Regions from separate parts of the Amycolatopsis sp. NPDC003731 genome, predicted to be linked through region 2. Evidence: predicted binding sites of a transcription regulator. Region 2 holds the regulator's gene; the other holds the start of a gene.
What was found. Region 2 encodes HspR, which represses chaperone genes until heat shock. Its sites were predicted from a motif close to ANNTTGAGTNNNNNNNACTCAANNT; they were not measured.

Region 1: lon (endopeptidase La) is a predicted target of HspR. The motif match lies at 11,473-11,497, and genes of this name have one in related genera.

What each region holds. Positions count from the first base shown of each region.
Region 1 covers NZ_JBSFNC010000018.1:3,674-19,020, forward strand. The annotation lists gene rplK (50S ribosomal protein L11) at 1-178, opposite strand, end outside; gene nusG (transcription termination/antitermination protein NusG) at 254-1,078, opposite strand; gene secE (preprotein translocase subunit SecE) at 1,152-1,592, opposite strand; tRNA gene ACWDN5_RS10300 (tRNA-Trp) at 1,619-1,691, opposite strand; gene ACWDN5_RS10305 (TIGR03619 family F420-dependent LLM class oxidoreductase) at 1,898-2,818, shown strand; gene ACWDN5_RS10310 (GntR family transcriptional regulator) at 2,879-3,229, shown strand; gene ACWDN5_RS10315 (hypothetical protein) at 3,226-4,185, shown strand; gene ACWDN5_RS10320 (SGNH/GDSL hydrolase family protein) at 4,221-5,126, shown strand; gene ACWDN5_RS10325 (MaoC family dehydratase) at 5,123-5,581, opposite strand; gene ACWDN5_RS10330 (MaoC family dehydratase N-terminal domain-containing protein) at 5,578-6,027, opposite strand; gene rpmG (50S ribosomal protein L33) at 6,104-6,268, opposite strand; tRNA gene ACWDN5_RS10340 (tRNA-Met) at 6,318-6,390, opposite strand; tRNA gene ACWDN5_RS10345 (tRNA-Thr) at 6,441-6,513, opposite strand; gene ACWDN5_RS10350 (putative bifunctional diguanylate cyclase/phosphodiesterase) at 6,594-9,233, opposite strand; gene ACWDN5_RS10355 (GNAT family N-acetyltransferase) at 9,533-10,471, shown strand; gene ACWDN5_RS10360 (SAM-dependent methyltransferase) at 10,557-11,411, shown strand; gene lon (endopeptidase La) at 11,512-13,914, shown strand; tRNA gene ACWDN5_RS10370 (tRNA-Tyr) at 14,376-14,457, opposite strand; gene ACWDN5_RS10375 (YajQ family cyclic di-GMP-binding protein) at 14,587-15,078, shown strand; gene ACWDN5_RS10380 (hypothetical protein) at 15,113-15,347, opposite strand, start outside.
Region 2 covers NZ_JBSFNC010000041.1:430-15,776, forward strand. The annotation lists gene ACWDN5_RS18955 (DUF742 domain-containing protein) at 1-161, opposite strand, end outside; gene ACWDN5_RS18960 ((Fe-S)-binding protein) at 480-2,693, opposite strand; gene ACWDN5_RS18965 (TetR/AcrR family transcriptional regulator) at 2,850-3,410, shown strand; gene ACWDN5_RS18970 (GNAT family N-acetyltransferase) at 3,432-3,869, shown strand; gene ACWDN5_RS18975 (YbhB/YbcL family Raf kinase inhibitor-like protein) at 3,897-4,430, opposite strand; gene ACWDN5_RS18980 (DUF4097 family beta strand repeat-containing protein) at 4,605-5,375, shown strand; gene ACWDN5_RS18985 (hypothetical protein) at 5,403-5,636, shown strand; gene ACWDN5_RS18990 (alpha/beta hydrolase) at 5,703-7,145, shown strand; gene dnaK (molecular chaperone DnaK) at 7,375-9,246, shown strand; gene grpE (nucleotide exchange factor GrpE) at 9,243-9,941, shown strand; gene dnaJ (molecular chaperone DnaJ) at 9,972-11,141, shown strand; gene ACWDN5_RS19010 (heat shock protein transcriptional repressor HspR) at 11,147-11,572, shown strand; gene ACWDN5_RS19015 (hypothetical protein) at 11,624-11,746, shown strand; gene ACWDN5_RS19020 (DUF305 domain-containing protein) at 11,843-12,367, opposite strand; gene ACWDN5_RS19025 (lytic polysaccharide monooxygenase) at 12,364-13,119, opposite strand; gene ACWDN5_RS19030 (globin domain-containing protein) at 13,326-14,429, opposite strand; gene ACWDN5_RS19035 (globin domain-containing protein) at 14,776-15,347, opposite strand, start outside.

The DNA of each region.
Region 1 (15,347 bases), on a different contig from region 2:
CGACCGGGACGACGTCCCCGCGCTGCGACTCGGTCGCGGCGTTGTAGGCCTTGCAGAACTCCATGATGTTGACGCCGTGCTGACCCAGCGCGGGGCCGACCGGCGGCGCGGGGTTGGCCGCACCCGCCTTGATCTGCAGCTTGATGATCGCCGCAAGCTTCTTCTTCTTGGGTGGCATTTCTTTTCCTGTCCTGTACTACGTTCCCCGCGTACCTGCCGTGGACGCGGGGACTGCGGCCGAAAAGGCCGGCCGTCAGATCTTGGAGACCTGGTTGAACGACAGCTCGACCGGGGTCTCCCGGCCGAAGATCGACACCAGGACCTTCAGCTTCTGCCCGTCGACGTTGACCTCGGAGATCGTCGCCGGCAGCGTCGCGAACGGGCCGTCCATGACGGTGACCGATTCGCCGACCTCGAAGTCGACCTCGACGGCCGGGCCGCCGAGCGGCGCCGCCGCGGCGGTCTCGCCCTTGCTGGCCTTGGCCGGGGCTTCCTTCTCGACCTGCGGGGCGAGGAACTTCAGCACCTCGTCCACGGTCAGCGGCGACGGCCGCGAAGTGGCGCCGACGAACCCGGTGACACCCGGCGTGTTGCGCACCGCGCTCCACGAGGCGTCGTTCAGGTCCATCCGGACCAGGATGTAGCCGGGCAGCACCTTGCGCTGCACCTGCTTGCGCTGGCCGTTCTTGATCTCGGTGACCTCTTCGGTCGGGACCTCGATCTGGAAGATGTAGTCCTCGACGTCCAGGGTCTGGGTGCGGGTCTCGAGGTTGGTCTTGACCTTGTTCTCGTACCCGGCGTAGGAGTGCACGACGTACCACTCGCCGGGCGCGGCGAGCAGCTCGGAACGCAGCTTGGCGACCGGGTCCTCGTCGTCCGCGGCGGGCTCGGCGCCGGTCTCGTCGATCACGTCGTCGGCGGGAGCGGCGTCAGAAGCGTCGTCGTCGTCGACCTCGGAGTCCGACACGTCGACGGGCTCGAGGTGCGCGGACTCCTCGTCACCGAGTGCCGCGTGCACCTGCTCGTCGGAAAGCTCGGTCAGGTCGTGACCGGCTGCTGTGCCGTTGTCGGAGGTCACGTTCCGTCCTCTCAGTTGATCATTGCGGGCCTAGGCCGGGACCTGGGCCCCATCGGCGCGCGCCGGGGGCGCGTCAGCCGAAGATCTTGCCGATGCCCCACTTGAATGCCAGGTCGAGCACGCTCACGAGGCCCACCATGAACACCACGAACGCCAGCACGACGATGGTGTAGGTGACCATCTGCTTGCGGTTGGGCCAGATGACCTTGCGCAGTTCCGCCCAGACCTCGCGGATGAAGCGCATCAGCCGCGCGAAGACGGAAGCCTTCTTCGGCTTCTGGTCGCGCTTCGGAGTCGGAGCGCCCTTCGCGTCGGGGGCGGTCTTCTCCCCCGACTTCCCGGCCGGGCGGGTCTTGTCGTCCGCACGTGCCGCGGACTTCCCCGCCGGACGAGCGGTCGCACGGCGCTCACGCCGGGCAGCGGCTGTGACGGGACGGGACGGGCTCTCGGGCTTCTGCCCGGTGCCGTCCTGCTCCTGCTCGCCGCCGCTGGCGTCGCTGTCGCTCACGACCACTCCTCCGCTCCACCAGTTCCGTTACGCAGGGGTGACAGGACTTGAACCTGCAACCTGCGGTTTTGGAGACCGCTGCTCTGCCAATTGAGCTACACCCCTGTGGAGCCCCGATCGCTCGGAGCCCCGGTGGACGCATTCCATCGTCCCCACCATCCAGGCGGGGATGACCGTAGTGCGTTCCAAGTCCCGAAGTCTACGGCAAGCCTCGCGGGAGCCCGCAACCGCGCCCCCCGATCGACCGCCGCACCCCGGCCGGCCTGCGGAAAACTCCCCGCAGACCTCCTGATCATGCCAGGATGTCCGCCATGACGACCACCCCCCGTCCGGCGGGGGCTCCGATGCGGCTCGGCCTCGCGCTCCCCCAGTACGGCGCCCTCGCCGACCCCGCCGCCGTGCCGCGCTTCGCGACGGCCGCAGAGGACCTCGGCTTCACCTCGCTCTGGGTCGGCGACCGGATCCTCACGCCGCTGGCGCCTTCGGACCTCTACCCGGGCGGCGGGACGCCGGAACACCCGTACCCCAAGGAGTTCGAGACCTTCGCCGACCCGTTCACGACGCTGGCGGCCGCGGCGGCGGTGACCCGCACGGCCCGCCTCGGGATGAGCGCATTGACCGGCCCGGTCTATTCCCCGGTCCTGCTGGCCCGGGCGCTGACCTCGCTCGACCTGGCCAGCCAGGGCCGTCTCGACGTCGGCTTCGGGCTCGGCTGGCTGCGCGAGGAGTACTTCGCCACCGGCGTGCCGTGGGAAGGCCGGGGCAAGCGGCTCGAAGCCGTCCTCGACGCCCTCGACGCGCTGTGGACCGGCGAACCGGCCGAGCACGCGGGCCCGCAGTGGCGGATCGCGCCGTCGACGGTGGGCCTGCGCCCGGCGCAGGAGCCGCGCCCGCCGGTCCTGCTCGGCGGGTTCTCGCCGCCGGCGCTGGCCCGGATCGGCCGCCGCGCGGACGGCTGGCTCGCCGGCTGGATGCCGGAGCAGTACTTGACCGGACTCTGGTCGGTGGCCCGGGAAGCGGCCGAGAAGGCCGGGCGCGACCCGGACAGCCTGCGCCGCGTGCTGCGGATCAACCCGCGCCAGGGCACCGCCGTGGAGACGGCCGCGGACGTCCGCCCGTGCCTCGACGTGGCCCGCGAGCTGGGCATTTCCGAGGTGCTCGTCGACCTGCACTACGTGGCCAAGGACGTCGACCACGCCCTGGAACTGGCCGGCGAACTGATCGCCGGCTGATCCAGCCCCGTGTGACGCACGTCTCGCGCAGGGTGTCATTGTTCTATTATAGTTAGAACTATGCTCGTTCAAATCGATCCGAGCTCCACGGACCCGCTCTTCGAGCAGGTGGCCGCGTCGCTGCGCCGGTCACTGGCCGACGGTCACCCGCCGCCCGGGCAGCAGCTGCCGCCCGCCCGGGAACTGGCCGCGGCGCTGGAGATCAACGTCCACACCGTGCTGCGGGCGTACGCGCTGCTTCGCGACGAAGGCCTCATCGACCTGCGGCGACGCCGGGGGGCCGTCGTCATCGGCGGCGCGTCCTCCCGGGCGCGGCTGGCCGAGCTGGCCGAGGACCTGGTCCGCGAGGCGAAGCGCGCGGGCGTCGGCCTCGACGAGCTCACCGGGGTGTTGAAGGAGAAGTACTCATGACCAAGCTGATCCGGGTCCTGGTCGCCACGGCCGTGCTGCCGGGCGCCGCGCTCGCCGTCGCGGGTGCGCTGGAGAATGCGTGGGCGGGCCGCCTGCCCGACCCGGTCGCGACGCACTGGAGCAGCGCACCGAACGGGCACACGCCGCTCGGCACGTTCACCGGCGTGACGCTGGGGCTCGGCACCGTCGCCGTCCTGCTCCTGGCCACTTCGGCGGTCACCGCGCTGCGCCGCGGGCGTCCGCTGCCACGCCCGACCGTCGGGGTGGGCGCCGGCTTCGCCGCGCTGCCGGCCGCCGTCCTGCTCTCGGTGCTCGTGGCGAACCTCGACGTCCCGGACTGGCAGGCGGCCCGTGGCGGCGCCGGCATCGTGCTCTTCATGCTGGGCGCGGCGGCCATCGGCGTCGTGGCGGCGCTGGTCGGCGGGCTGCCGTCGGCGCCGGTCCACGAGGAGACCGCGAACCTGCCGAGCGTCGGCCTGCGGCCCGGGCAGCGCGCGTTCTGGTCGGGCCGGGCGGCGAACCCGGGGATGCTCTGGGCGCTGGCGCTGATCCCGGTGGCGATCGCCCTCGTGCCCACCGGGCTGCCGTGGGCGACGGCCGCCTGGATCGCCCTGGTCGGCCTGGTGGTGACGGCGCTGACGTACCGGCTCTCGGCGTCCGTGGACGCGAAGGGCGTGACGATCCGCTTCGGCCTCCTCGGCGTCCCGTGGCGGCACCTGCCGCTGGCGAGCATCCGCGAAGCGACCGCGCGCGAGCTGTCGACGTTCGGCGACGGCGGGCTGGGCCTGCGCTTCAACCCGGTCACCGGCACGACGGCGTACAAGGTCCGCGGCGGTCCGGCGCTGGCGCTCGCCCTGGAGAACGGCCGGACGGTGCTGGTGAGCGTGGACGACCCGGAAACCGGGGCCGGGCTGGTCAACGACCTGCTCGCGCAGCGGATCACCCGGATTGACTAGGCCGCCGCCGCGGCGGCTTCGGTAGAAACGAAGAAGTGGCGAAGAAGAGCGGCGGCGGGGGCTGCCTGGTGGTCGTGCTCGTGGTCGGGCTGCTGGCCTTCGGGTACTACAAGTGGCAGCACGGTTCGTCGTCGGCGCCACCGGAAGGCGTGGACACCGGCGGCGGCTCCGGCCGTTACGTCGCCCTCGGGGATTCGTACACGTCCGCGCCGCGGACCGGGCGCCAGGCGGGCACCCCGGCGGGCTGCGACCGTTCGGACGACAACTACCCGCACCTGGTCTCGGCGAAGCTGAAGCCGGCCCAGTTCGTCGACACCAGCTGCAGCGGCGCGACGACGGCGAACCTGAGTGCGGCGCAGAAGACCGGCAACGGCACGAACCCGCCGCAGCTGGACGCGGTGACGGCGGAGACGACCCTGGTGACGGTCGGCATCGGCGGCAACGACGTCGGGTTCTTCTCGTACGCGTCGGGCTGCGCGACGACGGACCAGAACGCGTCCCCGTGCCGCGACCGCCTGACCGCCGGCGGCCGTGACGAGCTGGCCGAGCGCATCGACGCCACCACCCCGAAGGTCGCCGCGGTGCTCGACCGCATCCACCAGAAGGCCCCGAAGGCCAAGGTCGTGGTGGTCGGCTACCCGACGGTGCTGCCGGACGGCGACGGCTGCTGGCCGTCCCTGCCGTTCGGCGCGGGCGACATCGAGTACTTCCGCGGCGCGCTCGGCAAGCTGAACAAGATGCTCGAGGACCAGGCGGACGCCCACCGCGCGGGCTACGCGGACACGGCGACCCCGGGCAAGGGCCACGACGTGTGCGCGGCGTCGGACAAGCGCTGGATCGAGGGGCTGCTGCCCGCCTCGCCGGCCGCCCCGCTGCACCCCAACGCGCGGGGTGAGCAGGGCATGGCCGACGCGGTCCTGGCGGTCCTGAAGCTGCCTTAGCGGCGGACCAGGGCCTGCGGCTTCCCGAGCACGGTCTTCCCGTCGAACTTCACCACGAGGTCGATCCGCGCGATCCCGTCGTCCTTGACGTCCGCGACCTTCCCGGTCACCTCGACCACCGCCCCCTCGGGGGTGTTCGGCACCACGACCGGCCGCGTGAAGCGGGCGCTGAAGTCGATCAGCCGGGCCGGGTCGCCGAGCCAGTCCGTGACCACGCGGCCCGCGACCGCCATCGTCAGCATCCCGTGCGCGATCACGTCCGGCAGGCCGACGTCCTTCGCGAACGCCTCGTTCCAGTGGATCGGGTTGAAGTCCAGCGCCGCCCCGGCGTAGCGCACCAGCTGCTCGCGGGTGATCCGGACCTCGAGGGCGGGCAGCTCGTCGCCGGTGACATGCGGGGCTTCGCCCCGGCCGGGGGCTCCGCCACCCGGACCCCCGTAAGAAGGTGTGTTCACGCGTTCTCCCCTCGGACCACCAGCTGCGCGCGGGTGGTGCAGACCTTCTGGCCGGCGGCGTCGTGGATCTCGGCACGCAGGTTGATGAAGTCGTTGCCGGCGCGGGCCATGATGGCGTCGATGTGGGTGGTCACCTCGAGCACGTCGCCGGCGAACACCGGGCGCGTGTAGGTGAAGCCCTGGTCGCCGTGCACCATCCGCGAGTAGTCGAGGCCGAGCTCGGGGTCGGTGACGATCGCGTTGATCGAGGCGAGGTTGATGATCGTGAGGAACGTCGGCGGGGCGATCACGTCGGGGTGACCGGCCTCGCGGGCCGCCTCCGGGTCGCGGTAGACCGGGTTCGCGTCGCCGATCGCGTCGGCGAACTCCCGGATCTTCTCCCGGCTCACTTCGTAACTGGTCTGCGGCGGATAGCTCCGCCCGGTGAACGACTGGTCCAAGGGCACCCGGAGAGGCTACCAACAGCAAAGAGCCGCCCCGGGGATCCAGGGCGGCTCTTCGAAGCTGGTGAACGCGTACGCGTCAGCGGGTTTCCTTGTGCGTCCGGTGCGTACCGCAGTTCGGGCAGAACTTCTTCATCTCCAGGCGATCCGGGTTGTTGCGCCGGTTCTTCTTGGTGATGTAGTTGCGGTGCTTGCACTCTTCGCACGCCAGCGTGATCTTGGGTCGCACGTCGGTGGCAGCCACAGCGTTTCCTTCTCTCTCAGGTCCGGGGGCCAGCCCCGTCGTTACCGCGTAGCGGTGGCCGGACTTGAACCGGCGACACAGCGATTATGAGCCGCTTGCTCTGCCAACTGAGCTACACCGCCCTTACATGACCCAAGCCGCGACACGCAGGCGTGACGCGGCTGAGGTCGAGAGCCCCTTTACGGAATCGAACCGTAGACCTTCTCCTTACCATGGAGACGCTCTGCCGACTGAGCTAAAGGGGCCTGGCCTCTCGCGAGGACTTGGAAAGATTAGCAAGGGGCTTCACCCGCCCGTGCAACCGGGGTCCCCAAACCGCAAAACCTCAGGTCAGCAGGGTCAGCACGGTCTCCGAGTGCCGCCCCGGCGAGCGCGCGGTGCGGGCCTGCAGCCACGCCTCCAGCCGGTCCTCCGGCAGCGGCCGTGAGATCAGGTAGCCCTGGGCGACGTCACAGCCCATCGCCTCGAGCTGGTCGCGCGCCACGTCCTCCTCGACGCCCTCGGCCACCACCGTCAGCCCGAGCGAGTGCCCCAGCTCGACGATCGACCGGACCACCGCGAGGTCGCCCAGGTCGGTCCCCATCCCGAGGACGAAGCTCTTGTCGATCTTCACCTGGTCGACCGGCAGCTGCCGCAGGTACGCCAGCGACGAGTACCCGGTCCCGAAGTCGTCCACGGCGAGCGTGATGCCCAGCGAGTGCAGCTCGCGCAGGATCGGCAGCGCCTTCTGCGGGTCGGACATCACGCCGGACTCGGTGAGCTCGAACGTCAGCAGCTCGGGCGGGATGCCGTGGTGCTCCAGCTCGCGGGCGACCTTGTTCGGGAAGTCCTCGTCGGCCAGGTTGCGCACCGACAGGTTGACCGCCACCGAGATCCGCAGGCCCTCGTCGAGCCACTTGCGGCAGCGCTTGAGCGCCTCGCCGAGCACGAAACCGGTCAGGACGCCGATCAGGCCGGCCGCCTCGATGGCCGGGACGAACTCGTCCGGGCCGAGCCTGCCGAACTCCGGGTGCACCCAGCGGACCAGCGCCTCGACACCCTGCACCTGCCGGTTCGGCAGGGTGATCTTCGGCTGGTAGTGGACGCTGACCTGGCCGTCTTCGAGGGACTGCCGGAACTGCGTCACCATCTGGAAGCGGCGCAGGAAGATCTGGCCCATGCTCGGCACGTAGCCGCGGACCTCTTCGCCGCCCTTCGTCGCGCGCACCGCCACGTCCGCCCGCTGCAGCAGGCCTTCGATGTCGACGACGTCGCCCGGTTCCTCCGCGGACGTCGTCGCGTAGCCGATCATCGCGTTCGCCTCGACCGAGAGCCGGTCGACCGGATACGGCGCCGACAGCTCTTCGCGCAGCCGTTCCGCCGCGTGGTGGGCGTCTTCCGGCGGGCAGCCGACGAGCAGCGCCGCGAAGGACGCGCCTTCGAGCCGGGCGAGCGGGACGTCGGGGCCGAGCGCGTCGCGGATGCGGCGGCCCGCGGCGACGACCATCCGGTCCGCCCAGGCGTAGCCGAGCGCGTCGCTGACCGTCGAGAAGACGTCGAGGTCGATCCGCAGCACCACGGCGTTGGCGAAGTCCCGCAACGGTTCCTTGGCCACCTGCCGGAAGCCCGGCCGGTTGAGGTGCCCGGTGAGCGGGTCGTGGTAGGCGTCGTGGCGCAGCGTCGCCAGCAGGCGCCGATTGTCCAGCGACGTCGCGAGGTGGCTGGCCATGGTGCCGAGCAGCTGGACGTCGTACTTGCCGAAGCCGCGCCAGCGGGACAGCCGGTCGTGCGCCTCGACGACGCCGAGCAGCCGGTTCGCGCTGCGCAGCGGGACGACCAGTGCCTCCTGCGCGCCGCGGTCGAGCAGCGCCGCGCGGACGTCGGGGTTGGCCTCGGTGATCCGGAAGTGCCGGACGTGCGCGCCGGGCAGGCGCAGCAGCGGGTCGTCGGCGGCGGGGTCGGCGACCGGCAGGTCGTCGCCCGCGACCACGACCCGCATCGTGTCCTTCGGTTCCAGCCGGAGCCGCAGCACGACGCGGCCGGCGGCGAGCTGGTCCTTGATGCGCTCGGCGATGGTCGCCCACTCGCGGACGTCGACGCCGCCGACGAGCTCGTCGGCGCGGCTGGCCGGGCGCGCGGCGGCCTGCTGGCCCGAGCGGGCCACCATCAGGCTGACGTCGGAGAGCGCCTCCATGTCCCGCTGCTCGCGCAGCAGGTCGGAGTACGCCCAGTACAGCGCGGTGAGGCCGAGGAAGACGGCGAGCACCAGCGGCCACGCCTCGGGCGTGCTGGAGATCACGAGGTAGCCGGAGAGGCCGACGGACGCGTTGACGAAGCCGACGACCAGGATCCGCCCGGTGAGCCGGACGGCGGTGCTGACCCGCATGCGGCGCCGCAGCACGCGGACCGCGGCCAGGGCGAGCAGCGTGCTCACCAGCGGCGCGGTCAGCGTGCCCGCCAGCGCGGCGACCCACGGGATCTTGTCGCCGGCGCCGACGGCGTGCTTGACCAGCCCGGCAACCGCGAAGGCGCCGGTGATCTCGAGCAGGAAGGCGCCCGCGTTGTAGAGGACGCGGCCGGCGACCTTGCGCGCGAGCAGCGTGCCGATGCCGGCGACGAGGTGCGCGGCCAGCACGACTTCGAAGGGCGCGATGAAGAACCCGATGACGAGCGGGATCTCGGTGAACGAGATCGTCCAGGAGATGCCGCTGCGGACGTCGACGTTGATGCCGAGCTGTTCGGCGAGCAGGAAGGCGACCGCGAGCACCGGCGCAATCCACAGCAGCCGGTCGTTCCACTCGAACGGCAGCCACGAGCCGACCGCGAACGCGGCGACGAGCCCGAGGCTCAGGACGGCGAAGGTGTAGACGCGGAACCGGCGTTCGTCGGTGCGGGCTTCGGCGGAGACGGGTGGTGTCCCGGAAGCGGCTCCCGGCCCGGGCTGCGCCTGCGCGACGGCGTCGCCGTGGGCGTTGGTGTCCGGCATCCGACCTTCCCTCCCGGCTTGTCCACCGGTGCTGATCCGTGACTTCGGGTGTGGACAAGGGCCATACCGTACCCCGTAGGGCGTACCCGTGTCCCTTTCGAGACAGTAAGAGATCACCCCAGGGTTAACAATGCCTCGAACGCGCTGACCTGCGTGGACCAGAGGGTGAAACGCCGTGACAACCGGGGCTTCGCCCCGGGCCGGGGGCTTCGCCACCCGGAACCCCCTGAAGCAGGGGTTGTCCGAACTCTGCCCAGTTCCCCTACGCACCGAAAGCCGGGGAGCGCTTCAATGTCTCCATGCACAGCGATGTGATTGCCACCGAGCACGCGGCGCGGCTCGCGGCGGTGGATCCCCTCCTCCCCGGCTCGACCCCCTTCGAAGCAGCGGAAAACGCGGTGGTCCTGGAGGTCGCGACGGGCGACTCCGCCGCGTCCGGGCTGGCGTCCCGCGTCCAGGTCGACCGCGACGCCCCGAACGCTCCCTGGCGCGCGCTGACCGAACACCGCCTCGACCTGCAGCTGGCCGGCCCGCAGCCGGCGGCCGTCCTCGACGCTCTGCTCACCCGATGGGATGAACATCTGCGCGCGGTCGCCGAGCGCGGCGACACCGAGACGGCGGCGATCGTCCCGCGCGCGAGCCGCGACGCCGCCGGCGGGCGGGAGATGCTGCACCACGGCTTCGCCCCGTTGCGGGTGATCGCCGTCCGCCCCTCGGAGCGGCTGGTCCCGGCCACCCCGCTGGGGACACCGGGGGTCAAGATCCGCCGTGCCGAGCCCGACGACCTCGAGACCGCGGTGGCGCTCGGCATGGAGCTGCACTCCTACGACGCCCAGTACGGCACGGTGAACTGGCGCACGGGGGTCGAGGAGATCCTGGCCAAGGACCTCGCCGAGCAGCTGAAGCGGCCGGAGCCGCCGTTGTGGATCGCCGAGCTGTACGGCCGTCCGCTCGGCATGGTGAGCGTCCAGCACCCGGGCGAGACCGGCTGGATCAGCGGCCGGGTCGCGGCTTCCCGGGTGGGCTACCTGTCGTCGCTGGCCGTGGCGGAGGCCGCGCGGTCCTCCGGCGTCGGCACGGCGCTGGCGACGCACGCCCACCACGTCCTGGACGAGGAAGGCGCCGACGTCGTCCTGCTGCACCACGCCGCGGCGAACCCGCTGTCGACGCCGTTCTGGTACGCGCAGGGCTACCGCCCGCTGTGGACGTACTGGCAGCGTCGACCGGCTGTTCGGTGAACTGCTGTTCGGTGAACTACTGGAGGATTACCGCGGCTGCCCCGGGCTTATAGGCTGACCTCGCCGCCAGCGAGGGGAGCCTGAAGTGACCGACCAGCGGGATTCCGCGCCGAGAGCGCCCGAGGGTGTCGACACCGAGAAGCCGTCCGCGGCCCGGATCTACGACTGGTACCTGGGCGGTACCCAGAACTGGGCCGTGGACCGCGAGTTCGGCCGGCGCATGGAGCAGCAGTGGCCGCTGGTGCGCCCGGGGTCGAAGCAGAACCGCGAGTTCATGAACCGCGCGGTCCGGGCGGCGCTGCGGGCCGGCATCCGGCAGTTCATCGACCTCGGCTCGGGCGTGCCGACGGCGGGCAACGTGCACGAGGTCGTCGAGGCGGAGCTGCCCGAGGACCACGACGCGAAGGTCGTGTACGTCGACTACGAGCCGGTCGCCGTCGCCCACGCGACGCTGATCCTCGAAGAGGGCATGGCGACCGACTGGGCCGGCATCGTCCAGGCCGACATGCGGGACGCGAAGTCCGTCCTGCGTTCCGAAGAGACGCGCCGGCTGATCGACTTCTCGCAGCCGGTCTGCCTGATCATGGCGGCGGTCCTGCACTTCGTCGGCCCGGACGACGACCCGGAGGGGCTCCTGGCGGCGTACCGCGACGCGCTCGCGCCGGGCAGCTGGCTGGCGATCTCCCAGATGAGCGAGGGCGACGGGTCGGGCCCGTACCTCGAGGGGCTGCGCTGGTTCGTCGAGCAGTACCGCAAGACGAGCAACCCGGTCTGGCTGCGCGACCGCGAGGAGATCGAGCCCCTCTTCGGCGGCTGGCCGCTCCTGGAGCCGGGCATCGTGCACCTGCCGGACTGGCGGCCGGACCGGAAGATCAACGCCCTGGAGGCGGAGGCCCGGCCCTTCGCTTGGTGCGCCGTCGCGGCGAAGCCAGGGCGCTGACCTGCGGTTTCCGCGATCGCTGTGGGCGAACGCACCATCGGAAACAAACACACCCATCGGAGAGTTGAGCTAGGCAGACTCAACTATCCGAGGAGTGCACATGTCCGACACCCGCCTCCTGCCCGTGCTCCCGCTCGATGACGACGTCGTGCTGCCGGGCATGGTCGTCCCGCTCGACCTGACCGACACCGAGACGCGGGCCGCGGTGGAGTCCGCCCAGGCCAAGACGCCGAGCCAGGCGTCCTTCCCCGGCATCCGCTCGGCCGCGCCCGCCAAGGCCGAAGTCCTCATCGTCCCGCGCGTCCACGGCGAATACGCCGAATTCGGCACCGTCGCGACGGTCGAGCGCATCGGCCGCGTGCCCGGCGGCAAGGCCGCCGTCCTGCTGCGCGGCACGGCCCGCGCGGTCGTCGGCCGGATCGCCGACGGTCCCGGCGCCGCCCGCTGGGTGCACGCCGAGGACGCCCCCGAGACCACGAACGACCAGACCGCCAAGCTCGCGGCCGAGTACAAGGCCGTCGTCATCTCAATCCTCCAGCAGCGCGGCGGCTGGCAGCTGATCGACGCCGTCCAGCAGGTCGAGGACGCCTCCGCGGTCGCCGACCTGTCCGGGAACGCGCCGTACCTGTCCACCGAGCAGAAGCTCGAGCTGCTGTCCACTTTGGACGTCACCGCGCGCCTGGAGAAGGCCCTCGAGTGGAGCAAGGAGCACCTGGCCGAGCTCGAGGTGACCGACACGATCCGCAAGGACGTCGCCGAGGGCATGGAGAAGCAGCAGAAGGAATTCCTGCTGCGCCGCCAGCTCGAAGCGATCCGCAAGGAACTCGGCGAACTCGACGGCACCGCCGACGAGACGGACTACCGCGCCCGCGTCGAGGGTGCCGAGCTGCCCGACGCCGTCAAGAAGGCCGCGCTGGCCGAAGTGGACAAGCTGGACCGCACGTCCGAGCAGTCCCCGGAGGGCGGCTGGATCCGCACCTGGCTGGACACCGTCCTGGAGCTGCCCTGGAACGAGCGCACCGAGGACAGTTACGACATCGCGGCCGCGCGTGCGGTGCTCGACGCCGACCACGCGGGCCTCGACGACGTCAAGGAACGCATCATCGAGTACTTGGCCGTCCGCAAGCGGCGTGCCGAATCGGGTCTCGGCCCGGTCGGTGGTCGCCGGTCCGGCGCGGTGCTCGCCCTCGCGGGCCCTCCCGGGGTCGGCAAGACGTCGCTGGGCGAGTCCGTCGCGAAGGCCATGGGCCGCAAGTTCGTCCGCGTGGCGCTCGGCGGCATCCGTGACGAGGCGGAGATCCGCGGCCACCGCCGCACCTACGTCGGCGCGCTGCCCGGCCGGATCGTCCGCGCCATCAAGGAAGCCGGCTCGATGAACCCGGTCGTGCTGCTCGACGAGATCGACAAGGTCGGCGCCGACTACCGCGGCGACCCGACCGCGGCCCTGCTCGAAGTGCTGGACCCGGAGCAGAACCACACGTTCCGCGACCACTACCTCGAGGTCGAGCTGGACCTGTCCGACGTCGTGTTCCTGGCCACGGCCAACGCCCTGGAGACCATCCCCGGCCCGCTGCTGGACCGCATGGAGCTCGTCACGCTGGACGGCTACACCGAGCACGAGAAGGTCACCATCGCCCGCGACCACCTGCTCCCGCGCGAGCTGGAGCGGGCCGGCCTGACCACCGCGGACGTCACGCTGACGGACGCCGCGTTCAGCCGGATCGCCGCCGAGTACACCCGCGAGGCGGGCGTGCGCGACGCGAACCGGACGATCGCCAAGGTGCTGCGGAAGATCGCGACCAAGGTCGCCCTGGACGAGGTTGCGCTGCCGGTTTCCCTGGACGCGTCCGATCTGGAGGCCTACCTGGGCCGCCCGCGGCACATCCCGGAGTCGTCGCTCCCGGCGTCGACCCAGCGCACGGCGACCCCGGGCGTGGCGACGGGCCTGGCGGTGACCGGCGCCGGCGGTGACGTCCTGTACATCGAGGCGTCGCTGGCGGACCAGGAGTCCGGCGCGTCCGGGCTGCAGCTGACCGGCCAGCTCGGCGACGTGATGAAGGAGTCGGTGCAGATCGCGCTGTCCTACCTCCGCTCGCACGGCGCGGAGCTGGAGCTGCCGGTGGGCGACCTCCGCAACCGCGGCATCCACGTCCACGTCCCGGCGGGCGCGGTGCCGAAGGACGGCCCGTCGGCGGGCATCACGATGACGACGGCCCTGGCCTCGCTGCTCTCGGGTCGCGTGGTCCGCGCGGACGTGGCGATGACCGGCGAGGTGTCCCTGACCGGGCGCGTCCTGCCGATCGGCGGCGTGAAGCAGAAGCTGCTGGCCGCACACCGGGCGGGGATGAAGACGGTGATCATCCCCCAGCGCAACGAGCCGGACCTGGACGACGTCCCGGCCGAGGTGCTCTCGCAGCTCGACGTGCACGCGGTGGCGAACGTCCGCGAGGTCCTCGACCTCGCCCTGACCCCGGCTTCGACGCCGGTTTCCCAGGCGGCGTAACCCCGAGCGCCGCCACCCCCGGACGGCCGGTTTCCCTCTCCCCCAAGGGAAACCGGCCGTTCTCCTACGCGGCGGCCTTCCGCGCGGCGACGAGGCAGCCACGACCGGTCCCGGCGGCCGCCGTGCCGTCTCGACGGCGGAACGCGGCTGCGCGGGTTGAGCATGGTCGTCACGACGAGCCCGCCGGGCCGCGTGTCGAGCAGGTGCCGCACCATCATCCGGCGTGGTCGTTTCGCACAGCCGGCCACGAGCGCGGGTTCGGCGTACTGCGCCCGAGGCAGTGTCGAGCCGCTCAAGAAAGGCGTTACGCGCGATTCGGGAAACGGTGCCAAAGGCCAATCAACTCTCGCTCACCGAAAATATCGACCACGTCGAATCGGGGAAGGGTTTAGCCCGTCCGCGTGGCACCCACCTACGCGAAGCGGCCCCATGACTTTCGCCATGGGGCCGCTCGCTGAGGGTGGCGGGTGAGGGATTCGAACCCCCGTAGGCAATGCCAACTGGTTTACAGCCAGTCCCCTTTGGCCACTCGGGTAACCCGCCAAGGCCGGTCGCACCGGCCGGGGGAAAGCTTACCCAACGCTCCGGAGCAGGGGTCAACCGGGATACCCGTCGGGTGACAGGGGCTAGGCTGGGTGCCCCCTGACAAGCGAGTACGAGGTGTGAGGACACGTGGCGGATCCCTCTTTCGACGTCGTGAGCAAGGTCGACCGCCAGGAGGTGGACAACGCGCTCAACCAGGCGAGCAAGGAGCTGGGCACCCGGTTCGACTTCCGCGGCACCGGCACGACGATCAACTGGGCCGGCGAGGAGGCGCTCACGATCGAGTCCGAGACCGAGGAGCGCGCCCTGGCCGCGGTCGAGGTGTTCAAGGAGAAGCTGATCAAGCGCAACATCTCCCTGAAGGCCTTCGAAGCCGGCGAGCCGGCGCTGTCGGGCAAGATCTACAAGATCTCCGGCAAGATCCTCCAGGGCATCGCCTCGGACAAGGCGAAGCAGATCGCCAAGTTCATCCGCGACGAGGGCCCCAAGGGCGTCCAGGCCCAGATCCAGGGCGACCAGCTGCGAGTGTCGGGCAAGAAGAAGGACCAGCTGCAGGACGTGATCGCCTTGCTCAAGGGCAAGGACTTCGAGATCGCGCTGCAGTTCACCAACTACCGGTGACGCCGCCGCGGGCACCCGGTCGCCGGGTGCCCGCTCACGACGGCGTCAGCGTCCAGCTCGCCTCGTAGCCCCCCACCTGCAGGTACACCGGCCCGCGGACGTCCCGCTCCACCTGCAGGTCGCCGATCTGGTTGAGGATCAGGTCGCGGTCCTCCGGCGACATCACCCACAGCCCGATGGCGCCGCGCGTCTTCGCCGTGAACCGCACGTGAGCCACGCCCGCCGGCAGGCGGACCACCGCGTCGCCCTTACCCGGCGTCTCCTTGCCC
Region 2 (15,347 bases):
TCGATCGCGAGGTGCCGCCGCGACTGCGTCCGGCCGCGCGTGAGGACGTACGGGCGGACGAGGGTGCGCTGGATGGGGACGTAGTCCGCCGCGGGCCGCTCGGCGGGTGGGGGGTGGAGTGCGTGTCGGCCGGTCGTCGTGGTCCGCCGGTCCTGGGCCATCCGTGCCGCCCCCTGATCCCGTGATCGTCAATGGTGCCCTCGCTGGCAACGGCGGCGGCGAGGAAAGGCCAGGATACGCCGCTTGTCCAGGGTTCAGGCCGTTGTTTCTCCTTAACCCGATGGGCCATTGCGGTGATTATCATGAACATTTTTCAAGAAAACGATTACCGCGACGAAATCCCAGCTAGCGGGCCTGAAGGACAGGACAAACTTGTGACAACGGGTAGCGGATTGGCTACCAGGGCATCAATCTTTCCGATCACGAAAACGGCCCCGGTCAGGCGTGCAGACCGGGGCCGTGCGTTCTCGGGAAATGTGTCACTCCTCCGCGAGTGACGGCGCTCCGAGCGGGATCGGCTTCGGTTCCGGCTTGCGCTTGACCGACTCCAGCAGCATCTGCGCGACGTCGACGATCTCGACCTTCTCGCTCGCCGAGCCATCGCTCTGCCGCGCGGTCAGGCCGTCGTTCAGCATCACCTTGCAGAACGGGCAGCCGGTGGCGATCTTCGACGGCGCGGTGCCGAGCGCCTCGTCGACGCGCTCGACGTTGATCCGCTTGCCGATCTTCTCTTCCATCCACATCCGCGCGCCGCCGGCGCCGCAGCACATCGACTTGTCGCCGTGCCGCGGCATCTCCCGCAGCTGCGCGCCGGTGGCGCCGACCAGCTCGCGCGGGGCCTCGTACACCTTGTTGTGGCGGCCGAGGTAGCACGGGTCGTGGTAGGTGACGTCCTCGGCGACCGGCGCCACCGGCACCAGCTGCTTCTCGCGGACCAGGCGGTTCAGCAGCTGGGTGTGGTGCACGACGTCGAACTGGCCGCCCAGCTCCGGGTACTCGTTGGCGAGCGTGTTGAAGCAGTGCGCGCAGGTCACGACGACCTTGCGGGCCTTGCGCTCGCGGCCCTCGAACACCGAGTTCAGCACCTCGACGTTCTGCTGGGCCAGCATCTGGAACAGGAACTCGTTGCCGGCGCGGCGGGCCGGGTCACCGGTGCAGGACTCCTCCGAGCCGAGCACGGTGTACTTGACGCCCGCCATGTGCAGCAGCTCCGCGACCGCCCGCGTCGTCTTCTTCGCGCGGTCCTCGAACGCGCCGGCGCAGCCGACCCAGAACAGGTACTCGGCGTCGCCGAGGTCGCCGTCGAACACCGGGACCTCGAAGTCGAGGTCCTCGGTCCAGGCCAGCCGGTCCTTGGCGTTCTGGCCCCACGGGTTGCCCTTGTTCTCCAGGTTCTTGAACATGCCGTTCAGCTCGCTGGGGAACGACGACTCGATCATCACCTGGTAGCGGCGCATGTCGACGATGTGGTCGACGTGCTCGATGTCGACCGGGCACTGCTCGACGCAGGCGCCGCAGCTGGTGCAGGACCACAGGACGTCGGGGTCGATGACGCCGCCGTCGTCGCCGATCAGCGCCTTCTGCGACTCCGCGATCGCGAGGACGTCGATGCCCGCGTACATGTTGTCGCCGGACAGGCCGATCTCGTCGCCCGCCATGTCCCGCTTGCCGCCGGCCAGCAGGTACGGCGCCTTCGCGTAGGCGTGGTCACGCAGCTGCGTGATGACCAGCTTCGGCGACAGCGGCTTGCCGGTGTTCCACGCGGGGCACTGCTCCTGGCAGCGGCCGCACTCGGTGCACGTCGAGAAGTCCAGCCAGCCCTTCCAGCTGAAGTCCTCGATCTTGCCGACGCCGAAGGTGTCCTCGTCGGGGTCGGCTTCCTCGAGGTCGAGGACCTTGCCGCCGCTCATCATCGGCTTGAGCGCGCCGAGGGCGACACCGCCGTCGGCCTCGCGCTTGAAGTAGATGTTGAAGAACGCGCTGAAGCGGTGCCAGGCGATGCCCATGGTCATCGTGCGCGCGACGACGATCAGCCAGACCGTGGCGCTCATCAGCTTGACGAACGCGAAGATCGTGACCAGGTTCGGGCTGGCCGGCAGCAGCTGGCCGATCGGGTTCGAGACGAAGGACGCCCACAGCGGCCCCTCGTGCGTGTTCAGCGCGGACTTCGCGGCGCGGACGCCGATGATGCCGATGCCCTCGATCAGGACGACGGCCTCGATGAAGTACGCCCACTTGAAGTTGGAGCCGGCGAAGCGCGACTGGCGGTCGGCGCGGCGCGGGTGGTTGCGCTGGCGGATCGCCATCAGCACCAGGATGCCGACGATCGTGCCGAGCCCGAGCAGCTCCATGAGCAGCTGGAACGGCGGGAAGTCGTCGAGGACCGGCCAGCCCCAGGTCGGGACGAAGACCTCGCCGTAGGCTTCGAACAGGGCGAGCGAGCCGAGCAGGAAGCCCCACATCACCAGCCAGTGGGCGGGGCCGACGCTGCGCTTCCGGTTCATCCGCGTGTGCGCGGCGAACTCCTTGATCAGCGTCTTCATGCGCGGCATGAACGGCCCGTTGCGCGTCGAGTCGGGCTGGCCGAGGCGGATCACCCGTACGAAACGGGCGATGGTCGCGGCGAACATGCCCCAGGCGACGAGGCCGAGCACGACGGAGATCCCGCCGAGCGTCAGTTGCAGAGCGCCCATCGTTCGGGTGCCTTTCGTCCGGGAAAAACTGTGGTGGTGCCGGGAGACTAACCGTCCTTACTGATGAGTAACCCGTTGAGGCGCCCTAAGTCCCACCGATGTGGTGTACGTCGCTCTTTGTTTTGGGACGATCGTTCAGGTAGTTTTCACCCTATGGTGAAGCTCCAAGTCGACGGCCGGAAGGCGCGGGGCGAGAAGCGGCGCACCGAACTCATCGAGGCCACGTTGCGGATCATCGAGCGCGACGGCGTCGCGGGCGTCACGCACCGGACGGTCGCGGCCGAGGCCGGCGTCCCCACGACGTCCACGACCTACCACTTCTCGTCGCTGGACGACCTGCTGGTCGCGACGCTCATCTCGTGCGCCCGCGACATGGCGACCGAGGTCTACTGGATGATCGACCGGGCGCGCTCCCGCGGGTCGCGGGGCGCCGAGGAGGTCGCGGCCCTGCTGGCCGAGGCGCTCGGGCCACGGCGCGGGCGCACGATGGCGGAGTACGAGCTGTACCTGCTGGCCGCCCGCAAGCCTGAGTTGCGTCCGGCCGCGCGCCGCTGGCTGGACGTCCTGACGTCGATGGTCCGGCACGACGACGAAGTGGCGTTCCGGGTGTTCCTGGCAGGCATCGACGGGCTGCTCATCCAGGGCCTGATCGACGACGAGCCGCCGTCGGCCGAGGAACTGCGGCCGGTGGTGGACTACCTGCTGAAACCGCGTTGACGGCTGCCTTAGTTTCGGATCATGCGGACCTATGGCGACTACGAACTCGACGACGACCGCGCGCGGCTGGACCTCGACGTGGTGTGGAAGTTCCTCTCCACCGAGGCCTACTGGGGCCGCTGGCGCACGCGTGAGCAGGTCGAAGCCGCGATCGACGGCTCGTGGCGGGTCGTCGGCGCCTACCGCGGCGGCTCGATGGTCGGGTTCGCCCGCGCGTTCTCCGACGGCGTCTCGTCCGCGTACCTCGCCGACGTCTTCGTCGTCGGCTCCGCCCGCGGCAGCGGCCTCGGCAAGGAGATCGTGCGGGAGATGATCGACCACGGCCCCGGGGCGCAGTTCCGCTGGATGCTCCACACCGCCGACGCGCACGGGCTGTACCGGCAGTTCGGCTTCGCCGAGCACACCAAGGGGCACTACCTGGAGCGGGAGGGGCCCAACGCGGCGAACTTCGTGGGCTGACGCCGCGCCGGGCCCGCTCCGGGGAGCTCAGCCCTTGTTCTCGTAGACCGGCGTGATCACCGCGCGGGCCAGGGTGTGCCCGAACATGTTGAAGCCGAGGAACGCCGGCGTCGCGTCCTCCGGCACGTCCAGCTTGTCCAGGTCGAGGGCGTGCACGGCGAAGTAGTAGCGGTGCGGGCCGTGCCCGGGCGGGGGCGCGGCGCCGAGGAACCGCTTGACGCCGCCGTCGCCCTTCAGCGTCACCGCGCCTTCGGGGAGGCCGGAGCCGTCTCCCGCGCCGGACGCCAGCTCCGTCACCGAAACCGGGACGTTGAACACCGCCCAGTGCCAGAACCCGCTGCCGGTCGGGGCGTCCGGGTCGTAGCAGGTGATCGCGAAGCTCTTGGTCTCCGCCGGGAAGCCGTCCCACGCCAGGTGCGGCGACCGGTCCTCGCCACCGGCCCCGAAGATGCCGGACAGGTGCGGCGTGGCCAGGGTTTCGCCGTCGGCGACGTCGTTGCTGCGGAGGGTGAAGGACGGCACGTCGGGCAGGGATTCGTACGGGCCGGGTGCTTGCGGCATGGATCCTCCTGATCACGGAACTGGAGACTTGCGCCAGGTTAGGCCCCGGACACCACCCCTGCGCCTCAGGGCGGGATCTCAGGGTCTTTCGGGGGGTTACCCCCATGTACCGCCCGCGCACCCCGTCATAACGTTTCTCACGCAGGGGAAACAACACTGAGGGGACCAACGACCATGGCGCGCCCGCTTCTGGCTCTGGGAGGCATCGTCCTGATCGGCGTCGGCCTGGCGACCGCGCTCGGGTGGGGCTGGGGTTCGGACTTCGAAAACACCGACACCCTTTCGCAGACCATCCGCAGCGTGAAGCTGGAGGCCGACTCCGGGTCGGTGAAGGTCCGCACCGGTTCGGGGGCGGCCACGGTGCACGAAGAGGTGGGCTACCACTGGCGCAGCAAGCCGGCCGGGCCCTTCTACCGCGTCGACGGCGACCAGCTGGTGCTCGGTTCGTGCGGGACCAACTGCACGGTCGACTTCGAGGTCGTCGTGCCCGAGGGGGTGCCCGTCACGGGGAACATCGACTCCGGCGGGCTGGACGTCGCCGGGATGTCGACTGTGGACGTTCAGGTCGATTCCGGGCACGCCCGCGTCGAGGACGTCCCCGGCGCGGTGCAGCTGCGGATGGACAGCGGTTCGATCGACCTGCGGGACGTCGGTGCCGTCCGGTTGCAGAGCGAGTCCGGCAGCATCACCGGCGACGACGTGCGCGGTCCGGTCGACGCGACGTCGTCCAGCGGCAGCGTCGAATTCACGCTGGCGCAGGCGAACGACGTCAAGGTGCACGCCGAGAGCGGCAGCATCGACCTGAAGGTGCCGGGCGGGCCGTACCGCGTCCAGGGGGACAGCGACAGCGGGCACCGCGACATCGGCGTCCAGGTCGACGGTTCCGCTCGGCACCTGCTGGACCTGACGACCGAAAGCGGCAGCGTCACGGTCCGCGCGGCCTGACCTTTTCCTACTACGGGGGCATTTCCGATGGGCAGGATCGAACGGCGCGTGCTGGTGGCCGCGCTGCTGGGGGCGCTCGCGATGTTCGGGTTCGCGGGCTTCACGCGGGACGCGCAGCCGGAAACGCCGGCGCAGGGGGTGCCGGTCACCGCGGATTCCCACTATCGAGTGACTTCCTGGGTCGGTACCCCAGCAGAAGTCGTTGTGCGGCAAGGAAATCCCGATTTCTTCCTCTCCTCCTGGACGGCCCGCCGCTCCTGAACTGTCGGGGGTCGCTGTTAGGAAGGAAGCACGCCGAAGGCCGGCGTGCAGGGGAGGAAACAGATCATGGACGTGCGCCGGGTCGCCGCGATCATCGCGGCGGTCGTGGTCATGGCGGGGGTACCGGCCGTCGCTTCGGCGTCGGTCTTGACGTGGCGGGCGTGCGCCACGCAGCAGGAGCCGTCGGCGGAGTGCGCGACGATCGAGGTGCCGATCGACCGCGCGCGGCCGGAGCTGGGGCCGGCGCGGCTCGCGCTGGCCCGGCTGCCCGCGCGCGATCCGTCCCACCGGATCGGCTCGCTGCTGGTGAACCCGGGCGGGCCAGGCGGCTCCGGCGTCGGGTTCGCGCAGTTCGGCGGGCTGGCCTCACCGGAGCTCGCGCAGCTGCGGCAGCGCTTCGACGTCGTGGGGTTCGACCCGCGCGGCGACTGGTCCAGCACGCCCCGCATCACCTGCGACGCGGCGACGCTGTTCGACCCGGCGCTGGACCGGTTCCCGTCGACGCGGGCGGGGTTCGACGCGCTGGTCGCGCACAACCGTAAGGCGGGCGCCGACTGCCTGGCCCGCACCGGGCCGCTGCTGGCGCACGTGGACAGCCGAAGCGCGGCCGAGGACATCGAGACGATCCGGGCGGCGCTCGGCGAGTCCGAGATCTCGTGGCTGGGCCTCTCCTACGGCACCGAGCTGGGCACGATCTACGCGTCGAAGCACCCCGGCCGGGTGCGGGCGATGGTGCTCGACGGCGCGATCGACCACGCGCGGCCGATGACCCAGGCGATCCTCGAGGAGGCCGCGGCCACCGAGGACGCACTGGTCCGGTTCGCGGACTGGTGCCGCGCTTCGGCCGGCTGCGCCTTGCGCGGCCAGGACGTCCTCCGCTTCTACGACGACGTCGTGGCCAGGGCGGCGCGCGGCGGGATCTGGTCGAGCGACCTGGGGCGTCCCGCGACGGCCGACGAGGTCTCGGCGGGCGTGTACGGCCACCTCTACCTGCGCGACGATTGGCCCGCGCTGGGCAAGGACCTGGCCGCCGCGGGTAGTGAGTTCCCGGACGCGCGCGGGCTGACCCAGCGGAACCAGTTCGGGTCCGAGAGCTACGCGGCCTACCGGGTGATCGGCTGCCACGACTTCCCGTCGCCGTTCACCGGTCCGTCGGAGATGGCGTGGACGGCCCGCCTGGTCCGCGCGGCGGCCCCGCACAGCTGGCGGTACTCGGAGTACTGGGACTTCGCCGGCGGGTGCACCGGCTGGCCAGTCCCGGCGAAGAACCCACCACAGCCGCATCCGGTACGCGGCGCCCCGCCGATCCTGGTCGTGGGCGGCGCCCATGATCCGGCGACGCCGCTGGCCTGGGCCCGCGGCCTGGCGGCGAGCATCGAGGGAGCGGCCCTGCTGACGCGCACCGACGACGGCCACACGGGGCTGTTCAACTCCGCGTGTGCGCGGGCGGCCGAGGTGGCGTACCTGGTCGACGGGGTCGTCCCTGGTCGTGGGGCGGTGTGCCGGTGAGCTGCTCACGTGAGCGGCGTCACAGCCGATCCGGGCACACTCGGTCGCCGGACCCGGGAACAAGAACCCGAGCCGCCTCGTTAGGCTGGGTACAGAGGTTGAGCGCAGTCGACTCAAGTCCGGCTTGACGGGGTGCGCGAAGGCCCGATAAAACTTGCCAGGGCCTCGCTCAAGGCGAGAACGAACCTGCAGGTCACGAACATAGCAGCCGTACACAGGAGGAAGCACCATGGCGCGAGCGGTCGGCATCGACCTCGGCACGACCAACTCGGTCGTCGCCGTCCTTGAGGGCGGCGAGCCGACGGTCATCGCCAACTCGGAAGGCTCCCGGACCACCCCTTCGATCGTCGCCTTCGCCAAGAACGGCGAAGTGCTGACCGGCCAGCCGGCGAAGAACCAGGCCGTCACGAACGTCGACCGGACGATCCGGTCCGTGAAGCGGCACATCGGCACCGACTGGAAGACCGAGATCGACGGGAAGAACTACACCTCCCAGGAAATCAGCGCGCGCGTGCTGATGAAGCTGAAGCGCGACGCCGAGGCGTACCTGGGCGAGACGATCACCGACGCGGTCATCACCGTCCCGGCGTACTTCGAGGACGCCCAGCGGCAGGCCACCAAGGAAGCCGGCCAGATCGCCGGCCTGAACGTGCTCCGCATCGTCAACGAGCCGACCGCCGCCGCGCTGGCGTACGGCCTGGACAAGGGCGAGAAGGAGCAGACCATCCTGGTCTTCGACCTCGGTGGTGGCACCTTCGACGTCTCGCTGCTGGAGATCGGCGAGGGCGTCGTCGAGGTCCGCGCCACCTCCGGTGACAACCACCTCGGTGGTGACGACTGGGACGAGCGCATCGTCAAGTGGCTGGTCGACAAGTTCAAGGCCACGAACGGCATCGACCTGACCAAGGACAAGATGGCGCTGCAGCGCATCCGCGAGGCGGCGGAGAAGGCGAAGATCGAGCTGTCCAGCTCGAACTCGGCCAGCATCAACCTGCCGTACATCACCGTGGACGCGGACAAGAACCCGCTGTTCCTCGACGAGACGCTGTCGCGCGCCGAGTTCCAGAAGATCACCTCGGACCTGCTCGACCGCACCAAGGCGCCGTTCAACAACGTCATCCGGGACGCGGGCATCTCCGTCGGCGACATCGACCACGTCGTGCTCGTCGGTGGTTCCACCCGCATGCCGGCCGTCGCCGAGCTGGTCAAGGAGCTGACCGGCGGCCGCGAGCCGAACAAGGGCGTGAACCCGGACGAGGTCGTCGCGGTCGGCGCGGCGCTGCAGGCCGGTGTGCTGAAGGGCGAGGTCAAGGACGTCCTGCTGCTCGACGTGACCCCGCTGTCGCTGGGCATCGAGACCAAGGGTGGCGTCTTCACCAAGCTCATCGAGCGCAACACCACGATCCCGACCAAGCGCTCGGAGATCTTCTCCACCGCGGACGACAACCAGCCGTCGGTGCAGATCCAGGTGTTCCAGGGTGAGCGCGAGATCGCCGCGCACAACAAGAAGCTCGGCATGTTCGAACTGACCGGTCTCCCGCCGGCCCCGCGTGGCGTGCCGCAGATCGAGGTCACCTTCGACATCGACGCCAACGGCATCGTGCACGTGACCGCGAAGGACCTGGGCACGAACAAGGAACAGTCGATGACGATCACCGGTGGCTCCGCGCTGCCGAAGGACGACATCGAGCGCATGGTCAAGGACGCCGAGGCCCACGCCGAGGAAGACAAGAAGCGCCGCGAGGAAGCGGAAACCCGCAACCAGGCGGAGACGCTGGTCTACCAGACCGAGAAGTTCGTCAAGGACAACGACGACAAGCTGCCCGAGGACCTCAAGGGCAAGGTCAAGTCCGCGATCGACGAGGCCAACGAGTCGCTCAAGGGCACGGACTCGACCAAGATCCGCGAGGCGATCGAGAAGCTGAACGCCGCTTCGCAGGAGCTGGGCACCGCTCTGTACGCCAACGCGAACGCCGCTCAGCCGGGTGCCGAAGGCGCCGCGGGTGCGGGGGCGGCCGGGGACGCCGGTGCGGCCGGCGGCCAGGCCAAGGCCGATGACGTGGTGGACGCCGAGATCGTCGAAGAGGACCCGAAGAAGTGACCCACAGCTACGACGAATCCGAGAACCAGGGCCGAGGCCCCGAGGAGCCGGTGGTCGTGCGGGACCGTCGCCGGGTGGACCCCCAGACCGGGCAGGTCCGCCCGCCCGGTCCGGCCCACGCGGCGCCGGACCCCGACGAGGCGCCCGTGGAGCACGCGGGCCCCTCGCTGGGTGAGTCCATTGTGGACGATTCGGTGTCGGTCGTCTCCGACGTGGAGAAGGAGCTGGCCGAGCGCACCGCCGACCTCCAGCGCCTGCAGGCCGAGTACGCCAACTACCGCAAGCGCGTCGAGCGTGACCGCGAGGCGGTCGTCATCGGCGCGAAGGCGACGGTGGTGAACGACCTGCTGCCGCTGCTCGACGACCTCGAGCGGGCCGAGCAGCACGGTGACCTCACCGGCGCGTTCAAGGCGGTCGGCGACAAGCTGATCAGCGGTCTGCAGCGCGCGGGCCTGGAGTCGTTCGGCGCCGAGGGCGAGCCCTTCGACCCGAGCGTGCACGAGGCCGTGCAGCACAACACCTCGCCCGACGTGGCGGGCCCGACGGTCACCGTGGTCATGCGCCGCGGGTACCGCTTCGGCGACCGCGTACTGCGGGCCGCGCTGGTCGGGGTGACCGACCACGAGCCCGGTGCGGCCCCGTCCGTCGGTGGCGAGCTGCCACTCGACGGCGGAGCCGATGAGCAGCAGCAGTAAGAGGAACCAAGTGGGAGGAGGAGACGCCCGATGAGTGCACGGGAATGGATCGGTAAGGACTTCTACCGTGAACTGGGCGTCTCCTCCGACGCCACCGCGGACGAGATCAAGAAGGCCTACCGGAAGCTGGCCAAGGAGAACCACCCGGACGCGAACGCCGGCAACGCGCAGGCGGAGCAGAAGTTCAAGGCGGTCTCCGAGGCCTACGGCGTGCTCTCCGACGCGAGCAAGCGCAAGGAGTACGACGAGGCGCGGCGCCTGTTCGGCGGCGGGGGTGGCTTCAACTTCCCCGGCGGCGGCGGTGGCGGCAGCTTCGACATGGGCGACATCTTCGGCCAGGCCGGCGCCGGTCAGCAGGGCGGTTTCGGCGGGCTCGGCGACATCCTGGGCGGGATCTTCGGCCGCGGTCGGTCGTCGGCGGGCGCGACGGCCAACCGGCCGCAGCGCGGCGCGGACGTCGAGACGGACGTCCGGATCGACTTCGTCGAGGCGGTCAAGGGTGCGACCCTGCCGCTGCGGCTGTCGAGCCCGGCGACCTGCGCAACGTGCAGCGGCAACGGTGCCCGGCCGGGGACGTCGCCGCGGACCTGCCCGACCTGTTCCGGGTCCGGGCTGGTCAGCCGCAGCCAGGGCGCGTTCGCGTTCTCGGAGCCGTGCCGCGACTGCCGCGGCCGCGGGACGATCATCGACGACCCGTGCCCGGAGTGCGGCGGCGAAGGCATCAGCACGAGGACGCGCACGCTGACCGTCCGGATCCCGCCGGGCGTCGACGACGACCAGCGCATCCGGCTGGCCGGCCAGGGCGAGCCGGGCCGGGGCGGTGCGCAGGCGGGCGATCTGTACGTCCGGGTGCACGTGGCTCCGCACGCGCTGTTCGGGCGCAAGGGGCTCGACCTGACGATCACCGTGCCGGTGGACTTCACGGAACTGACGCTCGGCACCACGATCACGGTGCCGACGCTGGAAGGCAAGGTCTCGCTCAAGGTGCCGCCGGGCACGGCGAGCGGACGGGTGCTGCGCGTGCGCGGCAAGGGCATCGCCAAGCGCGACGGTTCGCAAGGTGACCTGCTCGTCACCCTCCAGGCGGCGATTCCCGCCAAACTGGACGACAAGGCGCGCGAAGCACTGCAGGCGTACGCCGAGGCGATGGCCGGGCACGACCCCCGGCCCGAGATCACCGAGCTGCTGCAAGGTAGGTGAGAGTGGTGTTCGGCGGGATTCCCCAGGAAGGGGACGAAGAGACCCCGGTGTTCGTCATCTCGGTGGCGGCCCAGCTCGCCGGGATGCACGCGCAGACGTTGCGCACGTACGACCGGCAGGGCCTGGTGTCACCCGGCCGCACCCCCGGCGGCGGCCGGCGCTACTCGATGCGGGACATCGCACTGCTGCGCGAGGTCCAGCGCCTCTCGCAGGAGGACGGCGTGAACCTGGCCGGCATCAAGCGCATCATCGAGCTGGAGAACCAGGTGGACGCGCTCCGAGCACGCATCACCGAGCTGACGGAGGAACTGGCCGCGGCCTACGTCGCGGCAGAACAGGCAACAGCGGCGGCGCACGCGTCGTACCGCCGAGACCTGGTCCCCCTCAACCAGCAGACGGCAATGGTGGTCTGGCGCCCCAAGCGCCGCTGACCCCAACGCGACGAAGGCCTCCCCGGGCAACCGGGGAGGCCTTTCGCGCGCTTGGCGACGCTTTCGGCCCAGGGCACCCGCTGGCCAGCCGCGGCCGCAGGGGTCGATTTCCAGCGGCGGCTGATGGGCGCCGCCGACGGCGGTGGTTTCGCCGCCGCGCGGTCCGGCGGCTGATGGGCTCCGCCGCCGGTGGGCCGGGAGCGTCGCTGCGAAGTCCCGGGATGGGCCGCGAGCAGTCCCTCCCGGCTGCTCGCGGCCGCGCCGCGGGGACTATGCCTTCACGTTCAGGAGCTGCTTCACCTCGGCCGTCCGGGACTCGATCACTCGGCGGGCCAAATCGCGGGCCTGGGCGTTCACTCCGCCGTTCGGGCCGTTCTCCGTCTGGGCCAGCTCGACCGCTGCCTGCTGCTGTCCCGTCAGGACGTCCAGGAACCGGCGGGTGAACTCGGCGTCGGCCGCCGTTCGGAGGGCTCCCACCAGGTCCGGTGACGTCATCTTCATTCCGCCGTGGCCGGCGTGGGCCTCCGGGGCCACCGTCTCCGGCTCGTTCCACTCGCGGAGCCAGCGGCGCATGTCGTCGACCTCGGTCTGCTGGGTCACCTCGATCGCTGCCGCCAGCTCCTTCAACGCGGCCGGGACCGGGCGGGCCGCCGCCAGGCGGACGATCTCGATCCCCTGCTGGTTCTGGGGAATCAACATCTGCAGGAACATCACGTCGGCCGCGTTGTGCTGGGGCGGGGCCGCCGTCGCGCAGCTGGTCAGGAGCAGCGCGACGACGGCCAAGACCACTCTCACTGGCGCTGCCAGAGCGCCGGGGTGTTCGGCGGCTCCCAGCCCGCGATCGCCGTGTGCGGCTGGAGGCAGCGGTAGGTCGCGCCGCCGTACGTCACGACGTCGCCCGCCTTGTACGCCGTTCCCGCCGACCAGGTTCCGCCCGTCGGCGGCTTGGTGGTCGTCGTGGTGGGCGGCGGGGTTGTGGTGGTCGGGGGCGGCGTGGTGGTCGTCGTCGGCGGTGGGGTGCCGCCTCCGCCGACCTGGAGGTCGACACAGCTGTAGAACGCGTTGCTCGTGTCCGAGATGTTCCAGATCGCCAGCACCTTGATCCGGCCCGAATACCCGGCCAGGTTCACCGTGTGCGACAGCGTGGGCGGCGGCTGCTGGTTGTTGCCGTTGAACACCGCGACGCGGGTGCCACCGACGTAGTACTCGTAGTTCGACGTCGAGTGCCGGGCGGTGAACACCCAGTTGAACGTCACCGTGCTGCCGACCGACTTGGCCGGCCACGGCTTCGACTCGTCGGTCAGCTCGGCGAACTGCGACAACCCGCCGTTGCAGCTGCGCAGCCCCTTCGGTCCTTCGACGCTCTGCGGCTCGTAGACGATGCTGCCGCAGTTGGGGACCTTCCCGGCCGCGCAGTTGGCCTGCCGGCTGGGCGGGTCGGACACGTAACCGTGGGCGCTCGCGGAAGTGGCGGGGAGGACGACGACCAGCACCGGCGCGAGCAGGGCTCCGGCAGCGGCCGCGAAGAGCTTTCGTTTCCAGGTCATTTCGGCTCCTCGAAGGGGAACAGCGTTGTTCCGGAGGGGAGGACGAACGAGCACATCCGGGGAAGATGTGGTCTAGACCATAAGTCGATTCGGGCACAACGGTCAACGAACTACCGCCGTTCGACGAGTTCGCTGCTCCACTCGGCTCAGTGCGAAGGTCGGGACCGGCTGCTGCAGGCGTTCGCCGGAGAGGGTCCCTTCGGCGCTCAGTCCAGGGTGAAGGGGTCGTACGATATTCGCTCCAGCTCGATCCCCCTGGCCAGCAGCTTCGCCACGGTCGCCTGGATCATCGGCGGCGAACCGGACACGAGCACCTCGTGGTTGCGCCACGTGCCACGCTGCGTCACGGCGTGGGCGAGCGTGCCGCGGTCGCCGCCGGCCAGGGCGCCCTCCTCGGTGACCGGGGTGACCGTCAGCCACTTCGACGTCGCGGCCAGCCGGCGCAGCTCCTCCAGTGCGTACAGGTCCTCCGGCCGTCGGCCGCCGAAGAACAGGTGCACCGGCGGGTTCCGCTTCCAGCGGGACAGGTCGTCGAGGATCGCCAGCAACGGCGTGATCCCGGTGCCGCCGCCGATCATCAGCAGCCGCCGTTTCGTCGACGTCGGGCGCACGTTCAGCACGCCCATCGACGGCCCGAGGCGCCAGACGTCGCCCGGTTTGGTGTGGTTGACGATGCTGCCGCTGACCCAGCCGCCGGGCACCGCGCGCACGTGGAAGGTGAGCTGGCCGTCTCCACGCGGCGCGTTGGCCGGCGAAAGGTACCGCCAGAACCGTGGCCGTTGGGGCACTTCCACGCTCACGTACCCGCCGGCGCGGTACGGCAACAAACCTTCGGTGCGCACCTTCACCAGTGCGACGTCGCGGCTGAGTTTCCGGTGTTCGAGCACGGTCGCCGACCACGCCGCCGGCCCGGTTTCCGCCTGGGCGGCTTCGCGCATCGTCTTGGCGATGAGCCCGTAGGCCGACGTCCACGCCGATTCGACTTCGGTGGTCCACTTCTCCTTGAGAAATCGTTTCAACGCGGCGATCAGCGCGACGCCGACCGCGTCGTAGTGGCGGGAGACGACGGCGAATTTCCGGTGGTCGCGGCCCAGTTGCCCCAGGAAGGTGACCAGCTCGTCGGGCCGGTCGACCATCTGCACCACATACACCAGCGCCCGCAGCAGCCTGCTCCGCTGCGTCGTCATGGTCACCGGGAACAGCTCCCGGCAATCGGGGGCGACCACGAACAACGCACCGTAGAAGTACTGCGCCAGTTCATCTGCTTTCGGTTCGACCTCCGCAAAACTTTCACGAATCAACCGGGCCATCTCTCGACCTTCCACGGCCGAAACGGGCAGCGTCTCGGGCATGGTGGAGATCTTCACGGATTCAGCACTCATCGGGAACGGTAATCTCCAGTCGTGCCAAGGTTTTCGCGCCGTGCATGCGGCGTCGCTGTGGCGGTGCCGCCCCCGAGGGTTCCCGACTGTAGGCGAATTCCCGTGCAGATGCGCGTGATTCCGCGCGTTCCCGCTCGAACGGAGCAATTCAGGTACGCCCGGTCAACCCCGCCTGTCGCAGCGTAAAAATGATCACGACGTCGGATTCATCCGTTACTGGTTGCCGATTTCCGAAGCATAACGAAACCATTCACCGGACGGCGGATTGCCGTGGCTAGTCGATCGTGAACGGGTCGTACTGGATCTGGTCCAGGGCGCTGCCCGCCACCAGCATCCGCGACACCGTCGCCCGGATCATCGCCGGCGAGCCGGACACCAGGATGCGGTGGCCGGGCCAGGAGCCGTACCGCGTGACGGCTTCGGCCAGCGTCCCCTGCTCGAACCCGGGGACGTCGCCGCCGCGCTCGACGACCGGTGTGACGGTCAGCCAGGGGTTCGTCGCGGCGAGCGCGCGCAGCTCTTCGAGGTCGTAGAGGTCCTCGCGGGCGCCGCCGCCGTAGAACAGGTGCGTCTTCGGGTTCTCGCCCCACAGCGCGAGGTGGTCGAGGATCGCCCGCAGCGGCGCCACCCCCGTTCCCCCGGCGACCATCAGCACGGCCCGCGAGGCCTCGCGGTCGACCGTCATCCGGCCCAGCGGCGGGCCGAGCCGCCAGACGTCCCCGGGCTGCGTGTGGCTGACGATCGCGCGGGACACCCAGCCGCCGTCGATCGCGCGGACGTGGAACTCGATGCCGCCGTCCTCGCGTGGCGCGTTGGCCGGCGAGAGGTACCGCCACAGCCGTGGCC